Regions from separate parts of the Paenibacillus sp. P5_B5 genome, predicted to be linked through region 2. Evidence: riboswitches for the same ligand, from Rfam matches in the RefSeq annotation. Region 2 holds a riboswitch; the other holds the start of a gene.
What was found. Region 2 has a riboswitch for S-adenosylmethionine ahead of metA (homoserine O-acetyltransferase MetA). Riboswitches for the same ligand answer to the same signal wherever they lie in the genome.
Positions count from the first base shown of each region.

Region 1: linked by a shared signal. The riboswitch ahead of AC1DOK_RS15400 (methionine ABC transporter ATP-binding protein) and the one ahead of metA (homoserine O-acetyltransferase MetA) in region 2 are both predicted to bind S-adenosylmethionine.

Region 1 is NZ_JBFULK010000011.1:58,031-63,720, forward strand. It holds gene AC1DOK_RS15390 (MetQ/NlpA family ABC transporter substrate-binding protein) at 1-73, opposite strand, end outside; gene AC1DOK_RS15395 (methionine ABC transporter permease) at 100-765, opposite strand; gene AC1DOK_RS15400 (methionine ABC transporter ATP-binding protein) at 762-1,781, opposite strand; SAM riboswitch class I at 1,915-2,058, opposite strand; gene AC1DOK_RS15405 (amino acid permease) at 2,244-3,638, shown strand; gene AC1DOK_RS15410 (DUF1796 family putative cysteine peptidase) at 3,866-4,486, shown strand; gene AC1DOK_RS15415 (YheC/YheD family endospore coat-associated protein) at 4,595-5,690, shown strand, end outside.
Region 2 is NZ_JBFULK010000005.1:335,988-341,677, forward strand. It holds gene AC1DOK_RS09315 (MFS transporter) at 1-423, opposite strand, end outside; gene AC1DOK_RS09320 (HRDC domain-containing protein) at 578-1,615, shown strand; gene AC1DOK_RS09325 (VC0807 family protein) at 1,781-2,410, shown strand; gene corA (magnesium/cobalt transporter CorA) at 2,479-3,417, opposite strand; SAM riboswitch class I at 3,791-3,916, shown strand; gene metA (homoserine O-acetyltransferase MetA) at 4,002-4,916, shown strand; gene AC1DOK_RS09340 (PLP-dependent transferase) at 4,963-5,690, shown strand, end outside.

The DNA of each region.
Region 1 (5,690 bases), on a different contig from region 2:
CCTTAGTTCCACCACAAGCGGTTGTAATCAGTAGCAGGGAGGCTACGAGTAGGGCGGATAATAGTTTTTTCATGAAAATCTCTCCTTAGATGTGATTTCTTATTTTTTGGTGAAACGAGTGACAAGCTTATCACCTGTCATTTGGAGCAGTTGTACAAGAATAATCAGGATGATGATGGTCACTACCATAACCGTAGTATCAAAACGCTGATAACCATAGCGTATTGCAAGATCACCTAATCCGCCGCCGCCAACAAATCCTGACATGGCTGTATAGGATACGAGGGTAACTGTCGTAATCGTTATTCCTGCCCATAAGCCTGGTCTAGCTTCGCGAAGCAGTACACGGAAAATGATCTGCATATTCGATGCGCCCATTGCTTGTGCTGCTTCGATAACACCTCGATCAACTTCTCGCAAAGCAGTTTCCACAAGTCTCGCAAAGAATGGTGTAGCTGCAAAGACAAGTGGAGGAATCGCGGCTTGCACCCCAATCGATGTTCCAACGAGTTGCCGAGTAATAGGGATAACCGCAATCATTAGAATAATGAATGGTACAGAGCGCAGAATATTAATAATAAAGGATACGATTCTGTATAAGACTCGTGACAAGCCTTGTTTACTGGATGTCCAGAATAGAAGGACGCCAATCGGTAAACCAATGATAAAAGTAAATAAGGAAGAGAAAATCAGCATGATTAGGGTATCGATAGTTGCTTGTCCAATATCTGTCCAGTTAATGGAGCTTAACAGATCTAAACTCATTTCATCACCTCCACATGCAGACCGCGATTCGTTAATTGTTCTATCGTCTGCTCAACGGCTTGCGTATCGCCCTGAAATGAAACGACTAACTGACCATATGGAACATCCTTCATCTTGGAAATCGTTCCTTGCATAATGGCAAAGGTAACTCCTGTTGCCTGTACAGTTTCAGAAAGAATAGGATAATAAGTATGCTCACCCAAGAATGTGATTTTCACAAGTTGGTGCGGATAATCTGATGAATATAAGAATGAATTCTGTTCTACAGAATCAGATAGCTCAAGAATAAACTGCTTCGTGACTTCATGGGTAGGATGTAGGAAAACTTCTGCTACATTACCTAGTTCAACGATCATCCCCTGATTAATGACTGCGACGCGATCACATATCGATCGTATGACTTGCATTTCATGTGTAATTAAGACAATGGTTATACCTAAATTACGATTAATATCAGAGAGCAATTGTAGAATCGAACTCGTTGTCTGCGGGTCAAGAGCTGATGTAGCTTCGTCGCATAGTAGAATGTCTGGATCTGCTGCTAAAGCTCTTGCAATTCCAACACGTTGCTTCTGTCCACCTGAAAGCTGAGAGGGGTATTTATTCCGATGTTCCTCAAGCCCTACAAGTTTAAGCAGTTCATCTACTTTATGGTTTATTACAGTAGTAGAACGTTTGGCTAACTTAAGTGGAAAAGCAATGTTATGCTCCACCGTAGAAGAGGAGAGCAGATTAAAGTGTTGAAAAATCATTCCGATCTTCCTACGTTTTTCTTGTAACTCTTTATGACTTAGAGAAGTTAATTCAATCTCATTGATACGTACTTTGCCTGAGGTCGGACGTTCGAGGAGATTGATCATTCGGAGGAGAGTACTTTTACCAGCTCCTGAATGTCCAATCATGCCGAAGATTTCACCTTGCTTAATTTGAAGATTAACATCTCGTAATGCATCCGTATGTTTATTGCCTGCTTTCACGTCTACATAGGTTTTATTAATACTTTCTAGCTGAATCATCATTGTTGTCACCTTCTTAGTTGTTATGTTTTCTACATGAAGAAACGATTATACCGTTCTCATAAACAGGTGCGTTTCTAAAATAAAAAAAACCCTATTGCGCAGAGCAAAAGGGTTGATCGTCATCATCCGCATCTCATCTGCCAGAATTCGATTGCTCAAATTCTGAAGGATTTAGCACCATGACATTATGAAAAATTAGCTTTAAGCTATAGCTACATCATAATCGGTTGCCGGGCTTCATCGGGCCTTTTCCCTCCGCCACTCTTGATAAGAAAGTTATTTTTAGTTGTATTTAACAGTATAGGCCGAGGTCAAAACAAATGTCAACCCTATTATTAATGACACCAAATAATTACAACTTATTTGGTAGGAATTATTCTTGATTCAAGCATTTATTCTAAGGTATAGTAAACTTTGTGAAAAAAAGTGAGAGTCACAAGGAGGAGTAATAATTACATCATGAAAGACAACAAACTTGGCTTGTGGCTATTAATTGCACTTGTTGTAGGCAATATGGTGGGTTCAGGCATATTTATGCTTCCAAGCACACTTGCAAAAGCAGCAAATCCAATGGGAGTCATACTAGCTTGGATTCTTACAGGATTTGGCGTTATGTTGATCGCCCTCGTTTTCGGTAATTTGTCAATTCGTAAACCTGAACTCAGCGGCGGACCGCAAATGTATGCCAAAGGCTTATTTAAAGAAAACTCAAAAGGAGCCCATGTTGCTGGCTTCTTATCTACTTGGGGATATTGGGTCGCAAATATAGCAGGTAACGTAGCCATAGTGACGACTTTTGCCAGTTACTTATCTGCTTTCTTTCCAATGATGACAAGTCAAATTGAACTGATTTCGATATTTGGTTTCTCATTTAAACTTGGGAATGCTATTACCTTTATAATCTGCTCCATGTTCTTGTGGGTTAATCATCTCATTATTATACGTGGAATTGAAGGAGCAGGTAAGCTCAATCTGATTGCTACCACTGCAAAAGTGCTTGGTTTTGCAATTTTCATTGTAATTGGCTTATGGGCGTTCGACAAAGCCAATATTACACCGATGATGCAGGATAAATTAGATATCGGTACTGGAGAACCTATTCCTTTTCTTAGACAATTTAGCTTAGCTTCGATGGCCACCTTATGGGCGTTTGTTGGAGTGGAGTCAGCTGTCGTCTTCTCATCACGAGCACGTAAGAAATCTGACATTAAGAAAGCTACCATTATCGGTCTAATCATAGCACTTTTTATTTACTTAAGTATCTCCGTACTTGCGATGGGTATATTAACACAAGACGAGCTAATGGCATCTAATAAACCGTTAGTTGATGCATTATCAGCCGTAATTGGTCCGTCAGGTAGCTATGTGATGGCAGGACTTGGTCTGATCTCCTTAATAGGAAGTGCACTTGGATGGATATTACTGAGTGCTGAAGTACCCTATCAAGCAGCAAAGCATGATATATTTATACCTATATTTAAAGCAACGAATAAGAATGGAGCACCTGTAAACTCGCTGTTGATTACAAACTTGATGACACAAGCACTTCTAATTTCAACATTATCGAGCTCGCTGGCAGGGGCTTTTGAATATGTCACGACTATTGCAGTACTGGCTGTTCTAATTCCGTATATTACTGCATCCATTTATCAGCTGAAAATAACTGCAAGTGGCGATACGTACTTGGGGCAATCTAAGCAGCGTAAGATAGATGGTTTTATCGCTTTGGCTGCTACAGCGTACTCACTTTGGATGATAATTGCAGGAACGGCTAATCTGGCAACATTCATCTCAGGGTTTGTGTTAGTTGCAGTAGGTATTGTATTTTATCCTCTCGCCAATAAAAAGTCTTGATTCCTTGGAATCGAGACTTTTTTGTTTGAGGAAAATATAAATTTATGCGCAGCGGTCATCTATCTATAAGCATCATTTTAATATAGTGATTTGGTGTTGAGTCACAATCATATCGGTAATTATGTTTATATTAATTGTATTTGCTAATGGCTACATTTACCCAAACTAAAACTCTGATATCGCATTTACTATATATATGATTCGGATTGATAGAGGAGGGATTAAATGTGAGATTGCAAGATTTACAAGGAACATATAACTCTGTGTTTAGCCTTGGTAGACGCTGTTTAACTGCGATTCATTTGGAGGAGAATAGACTACGAACATTTCCAGGAATCATAGATTGGATGGCAGCACCTGAGCTTTCTAGTATTAATTATTTGATTAAGCACCGGTTTGCAAGGTTTATGGAAATAGAGAATATGCAAGTAGTCGGAAAGTATAATCAGCAATTCATTGTATATGATGATTACTCGCATATTTACTCTTATCATGATTTTTTCATAGATGACAATACAGAACATCATTTACACACATATATGGAATTTAAACTCAAGTTAAACAAGCGCATAGAGCGGTTTCTAGCCTGTCTGGAGAATGATGAGAAGGTCTTATTCGTTAGAATTCAAGGGTTGTATCGAGATGTCGTTGAACTACAGAAGGTATTGGCGGAAACGGTCACAAATGACTTTCGTGTGCTAGTTGTCAATAATGGTACAAGAAATAAAGTCGTTGAACTAGATTGGAACATCGATAAGGTGTGCGTCATAGAAATCCCTAATACGGATGTTCATTCATTTAAGAATGCTCATCTGTGGAGTCATGCACTACAAGGGATTAAGGTGTAATGGACTTGAATATTTGCAGATTCACGTAACCGCTGTACGTCGAAGGAATATACTAGTAAAGACAAATACCTAAGGTATAAACGACAGACGACAGAGGGTGTTAGGATCATGCAGAAGCAGCCGGTTATTGGCATACTGACCTGGAGACAGGGATCAAGATTCAAAGAATCACGGTATTTACTTCAGCTCGTCAAAGAAGGGCAAGCATTAGGTGCCGTTGTGTATTTATTTTCAGCAAGTGATATTGATCAGAGCAGTCGCACTATCCGTGGCTATGTTCCTCATCAAGTGGGAGGGTTTCAAAGTAAAGTGTATCCTTGGCCGGATATTGTGATTGATCGCTGTCGGAATGGCAATCCACAGTACAAAAAAGTTCGAAATTCGAAGTTATTCACTTATGCTAACAACAAATATACCAATAAGTGGAATGCAACTCGGTTATTCATGGATACGAATGTGCTGCGTAAATGGATGCCGGAAACAGTTCAATATTCGAAAGATCAATTGCAAGAAATGTTAACTAAACATAAGATTCTTTATTTGAAGCCAGGGAACGGTACGGGTGGTAGAAGCATCATTAAATTAACTACATTAAATAACGCTAAGGGATATTCCATAATGGCCAGAACTCGTCAGCTTACGAAGAAATCAGCCATCTTCAATGATGAGAAATCTCTCATACGTTCATTAGATCAGTGGGTAGATCAAGAGAAAATACGGAATGGTATATTCATGATTCAGAAAGGGCTTGATTTAGAACTTGTTCCCGAGCATGTGGCGGATATGCGGCTTCTCATCCAAAAAGATAAACAAGGGGAATGGACAATTACAGGGTATGGTATCCGAATCGGCCCAAGAAACTCTTCAACTTCAAATTTGCATGGAGGCGGCAGAGCTGCTGTGTTTGAGGAAGTCATTTCCAAGAAATTTGGCAATTCCAAAATGGAGAAAATACGAGAGGAATGCTTCGAGCTAGCCTTTGAGGTGGTTCGAACGATTGAGACTCATTTTGGCAGTATGATGGAATTTGGCCTTGATATTGGTGTAGATACAGAAGGGAAGGTCTGGTTGATTGAGGTTAACCCTAAACCAGGAAGGGATATTTTCAAAGGGATCGGAAGAATGGATTTATATCGCAAATCATGCCGCCGGCCGCTTGAGTATGCCATATTTTTAGCCCATAAACGAAAGTCAGCTGCAAATT
Region 2 (5,690 bases):
AAGTGCTGTTATTTTATTTCGTTCAGGATATGTTTCTACGATGAAGGCAAGTGCTGCAGGAGCATAGGAAGCAGCAATTATGCCTTGCAGCGTTCTAATACTGATCATGGATAATAGGCTATGTGACAGACCAACTAGTGGCGTAATAGCTGCAAGTAAGAACATGCCGATAATAATGATGGTAGATGTCCCATATCGATCGGATAAGGCACCAAACACAATACAACCGATCATGTATCCAATAGAAAAAGTAGTTCCTGCCCAAGCAGTGGCAGTAAGTGACGCATTAAATTCATCTCCGAACAGGGGAAGCATAGGTATTGTAGCATATAAGCTGCATAATACCGATACAGAACACCACACTAACATGATTGTGATGGAGCGAGCTGAGGAACGAATTAGTTCTGCCGAAGGAATAACCAAGGATTAACACCTCCTGCAATTATTATATTGCAGTGAATGATGTCCTATGGTATTATTTGGATAACCGAAGAAATCGGAGGAAGCACCTCTCTTACAACCTGTAAGAGAGGTGTTTTTTTGTATTTCTTGCGGAACCATTAGGAAGAAGGAGGAGATGACTCTGAACTTGCTTTTTATGAATACACTTGAGAAAAAAGTAGGTGACAATCGCGTCATTTCAGCACAAATTGTAATTGGTGAGGACAAAGGGATCTGGCATGCGATGTGGAGCGAATCGAAGGAAAGTGGTCACGATGAACAAGAGAACTGGTATGAAGGTCAACACTGGGAGGAGCTGATTAGTTCGCTGAGAGCCAACCTAATAGGTAAGCTTTCAGAAGGTTATTTGCCGCTTATAACGGCTCCATGGGATGATTCTCAGCGCGGACTTGGTGAGAGGGCAAGATGGAATGCATTGTTACAATGCTACAGTGAATCGCATATTAACGTCCAAGTAATGGATAGCTTACGTAAATGGCGAAGAGATAAGGCTACTGAGCTTGCCAAAGCTCCTTATATGATTGCAACTAACCGCATGTTGGAAATGATCACTGCGCTATTGCCTCAAACGGCAGACGAATTGAAACAAATCCCTGGTTTTGGTCATGATAAAGTTACTCATTATGGTGATGAGATATTCAAGATCACGAAGGCAACGGAACGATTGACTACTTTTCCACTCACATGGGTTGAACATGAAGTGGAGCCCGTTGTTCTTCAACAGTGGATTTATGAGCAGAAGGAGCGCAAAATGAAAGCAGAGTATACCAAGACAGCTAGAAAGCGTAGATTTCTAGAAGCGATCTGGCAAGGTATATCCCTAGATGAGATCGTACAGGAATTATCCATTTCCCGTAGAGATGCTATTCTGATGGTAGAAGAAATGGATCACGAGGGCTATAATGTAACTCCTCTAATAGAGCTAGAGCTTGAGCAAGTGAAAGCAGAGGATAAAGAGCATGCTTGGCAGCATTTTGACCAGCAAGGTGATCGTTACCTTAAGCCTGTGTTTCAGGCGTTGTGTGAGCAGACGGAACTGAAGAGCAGTGATTCAGATCGTACCTATCAATGGTTACGTTTACTGCGAATTCAATATCGTAGAGCCAAAATTGTACAACAGGATAACCCCGACTTACATTCGCAAGCGAGCTAAAAAGATATTGCTGAAGAATGAGAACGGTTGTTTAGGCAGCCGTTCTTTTTTATGCAGGGAAAGTTAGAAAAGATTATTCATTGTGAAATAATCACACGTATGGTATGTTATTTTGTAATATTTTAACAATTAATAGTGGGTATTTCTAATAAGAGGGGATTGCCATTGCGTAATAAAATTGTGATTTTGGATTTGATTTGCTTCGTATTATTTCCTTTAGTTATTTGGAACTATAGTAGAAACTATATCGGTGATTATTACGCAATGCTGATCTCTTCGATACCGGGATTGCTATATAGCATTTATCGTTTTGTTTTAATTAAAAAAGTACATATCTTTGGCATTTATATGATTGCTAATTTAGCAATTGGAACAATAATAGATGTCATTTCAGCATCTGCCATTCAAATGTTATGGAATCATGTCATATTTTCCTATATATCAGCTGTATTTTTCATTGTTACTGTCGCGTTCCATAAGCCGATTGTACTTTTCTTTTCATTAGATTTTGTTGAAATGCAAGGATATGATCGCAAAATAATGAAAGAGAAATTCTATCAAAAAAGAATCTTATTTATTTTTATGGTTGTTACACTTGGATTTGCTTTTAAAGATATACTTTTAGCATCGATAAAAGTTGGTTTGATTCTAGAATATGGTGTAGAAGCCTTTGATAAGGGAATTATTATACGCAAAATAATGAATTGGGGTATTTCTGCGATATTATTTTTAGGTATTATTCATATTTCCAAGCTGCTTAAGGAGCAGTCCAATTCAAGTTCTTCTGTTGTATGAAATTTAAAAAAGCAGCTTTCCTAAATTAGGAACAGCTGCTTGATTTGTATATGTGGCGAAATATGAAGTTATAGCCAATCTTTTTTCTTGAATAGAATAAACATTAAACAGCCTAGTAAAGTCATAAAGCCAATTGCATATAAATCTGCATGCGGTACTTCAAGTAAACCAAATATATTGGTAAAGTTCATCCCGAATAATCCAGTAATAAATGTTAGGGGCATGAAAATAGTGGTTAGTGCAGTAAAGATTCTCATAATTTCATTCGCCCTATTAGCGACGGCAGACTGATAAGCTTCTCGTAAGTTGCCCATCAAATCGCGAAGTGTATCAAATGTATCTACGATTTTAACTGCATTCTCATGAATATCTCCAAAGTATTTCTGTAGTGGAGCTGAGATCAGCTTGAGATCTCGCTTATTCAAATGGCCAATTACATCACGCTGAGGAACGAGTGCCTTCTTGAGCCATAGTATTTCACTTCGTAGACCGACGATTTCGTTCAAGTGGGTTTTCTTAGTATGCATCAGAATATCTTCTTCGAGCTTCTCAATCTTATCCTCGATTCGATCACCGACCGCAACGTAATTATCAACGACAAGATCAATAAGATGATACAGGAAATTATCAGGTGCATTGACTTCTTCTTCCCACAAAATCGGCTTCAACATACGAACTTCATTAATTTTTTGCTTGGTAACTGTAATAATGACATGTTTATATAGAAAAATATTAAGAGAACGCAAGAAAATTTCTTCATCATCAAATCGGATGGAATTTACAACAATAAAGTAATGTCCATCATAAATTTCTAGCTTGGGACGTTGTTCTTCTTCACTTAGACAATCCTCAACTGCCAAATCATGCAATTGGAACATGGATTGTAGAATATCTAAATCATCAACCGTCGCATCAATCCAATAGAAACCATCTTCTGGTGGAATTAATGCAAGGGTGATATCTTCAATCAGCGTAAAAACGCCATTTTGGACAAAGCGTGTTTTCATAGGATACACCCCTTCTTTAACGAAAGGCAGGGACTACTGAAAACAAGCTCGGTTAAGAAGAGCAAGCATTACAGGTAACGTCCGCTGCGCTTTTACATATATGATATTTGGACTCACGATGCAACTGCCCGGGTCACCGTCCATGCTTTCTCTCCCCCTTTATTCCTTAAATAGATTTGATTAATTTGGCTAAAATATACGACAATCAGACATTTCTTGTTGTCTTCTCGAATACTTGTTTAGTATATACCTACATTTTCCACAGTACAAGGAGTAAAATGAGGGAATTTATGTCTGTGCTTGACAAGTCTTATTTAAATTACTTGACTTTTCAGTAAGAATAAGTAACATTAAATACAAATTAATATTAACTTTCTTATCAAGAGTAGGTGGAGGGACTAGCCCGATGATACCCGGCAACCGGCATTTTTCCTAGTGAAAATCGTACGGTGCTAATTCTTGCGGAAGCGCCAATCAGGTGTTTTTTGGGAGATGAGAGAGGGCACAATAAGTACGGTTATTGGTGACCTTTCTCTTTAAATGAGGAAGGTCTTTCTTATTTTATTTATAAAGGAGTGTGTAACATGCCTGTTAAAGTTCCTGATCATTTGCCAGCCAAAGAAATTCTACAAACTGAGAACGTATTCGTGATGGATGAATCGCGTGCTTTTCAACAAGATATTCGTCCCTTACGCATTGCGTTACTTAATTTAATGCCAACCAAGGAAACTACAGAAACACAAATACTTCGGTTGCTATCAAATACACCTTTGCAAATTGAGTTTGTGCTGCTGCATCCCAAGACACATATATCTAAGAATACATCGCAAGAGCATTTATCTCTTTTCTATAAAACATTTGAAGATGTGAAGGATGAACAATTTGACGGACTCATCATTACCGGTGCACCAGTTGAACAGATGGATTTTGAAAAAGTGACGTATTGGGAAGAGCTTCAAGAGATCATGGACTGGAGCAAGACGAATGTCACTTCAACTATGCATATATGCTGGGCTGCGCAGGCAGGTCTGTATTATCACTATCAAGTTCCTAAGTATTCACTTAAAGAGAAAATGTTTGGTGTATTTCCACATTCGATTAATCAAAGTCATATAAATTTAATGCGCGGATTCGATGAAGTGTTCTTCGTACCACAATCCCGTCATACGGAAGTGCGTCATGAGGATATTGCACAGCTTGCTGAATTAGATATTTTATCGGAATCCGAAGAATCTGGTGTTTATCTGGTCGCTTCAAAGGACGGTAAGCAGGTCTTTGTAACCGGACATTCAGAATATGATCCGTATACACTCAAATGGGAATACGATCGTGATGTAAATAAAGGGCTGGAGATTGCGCTGCCATGTAACTATTATCCGAATGATGATCCAACTCGTACCCCAATGATCACTTGGCGTGCTCATGCCAATTTATTATTTTCGAACTGGCTTAACTATTATGTATATCAAGAGACACCTTATGATTTAGTTCGTAAATAAGGACAAACAACCCGTCCATACAATAGATGATCGGAGTAGATGATAGATGAAAATAGAGAGTAGGTTAGCGCAAATCGGCTCGATTTCCGAGCCAATAACAGGAGCGGTTTCCTTTCCTATTTATCAGGCGACCGCTTATCGCCATCCTAAACTAGGACAGAGTACCGGATTTGATTACGCTCGTACGAAGAACCCAACACGAACTGTACTTGAGGATGCAATTGCAGAACTTGAGTCGGGTGATAGGGGATTCGCGTTATCATCTGGTATGGCTGCGTTACAAACGATATTTGCATTGTTTTCTCAGGGTGATCATCTCATTGTTTCAGTGGATTTATACGGTGGTACATATCGGTTACTTGAACAAATTATGTCGCGGTTTGGTGTACTTGCATCTTACGTAGACACCAATGATATAACTGAACTAGAAACAGCTTACCGCCCGGGCAGCACGAAAGCGATCATCATTGAGACACCTACAAATCCACTAATGATGGTAACTGATTTGGCAGCTGTATGTAATTGGGCTAAGGGTAAAGAGCTACTAACGATTGTTGACAATACACTGTTGACTCCGTTCCTGCAGCGTCCACTTGAGCTTGGAGCAGATATCGTTGTGCACTCAGCAACTAAATATCTTGGCGGGCACAATGATGTGCTTGCAGGGTTAATCGTAACTAAGGGCGCTGAATTGTCAGACAAAATGTTCTTTTTGCAAAACTCAATCGGGGCGGTTCTAGGGCCTCAGGATTCATGGCTGCTAATGCGTGGAAT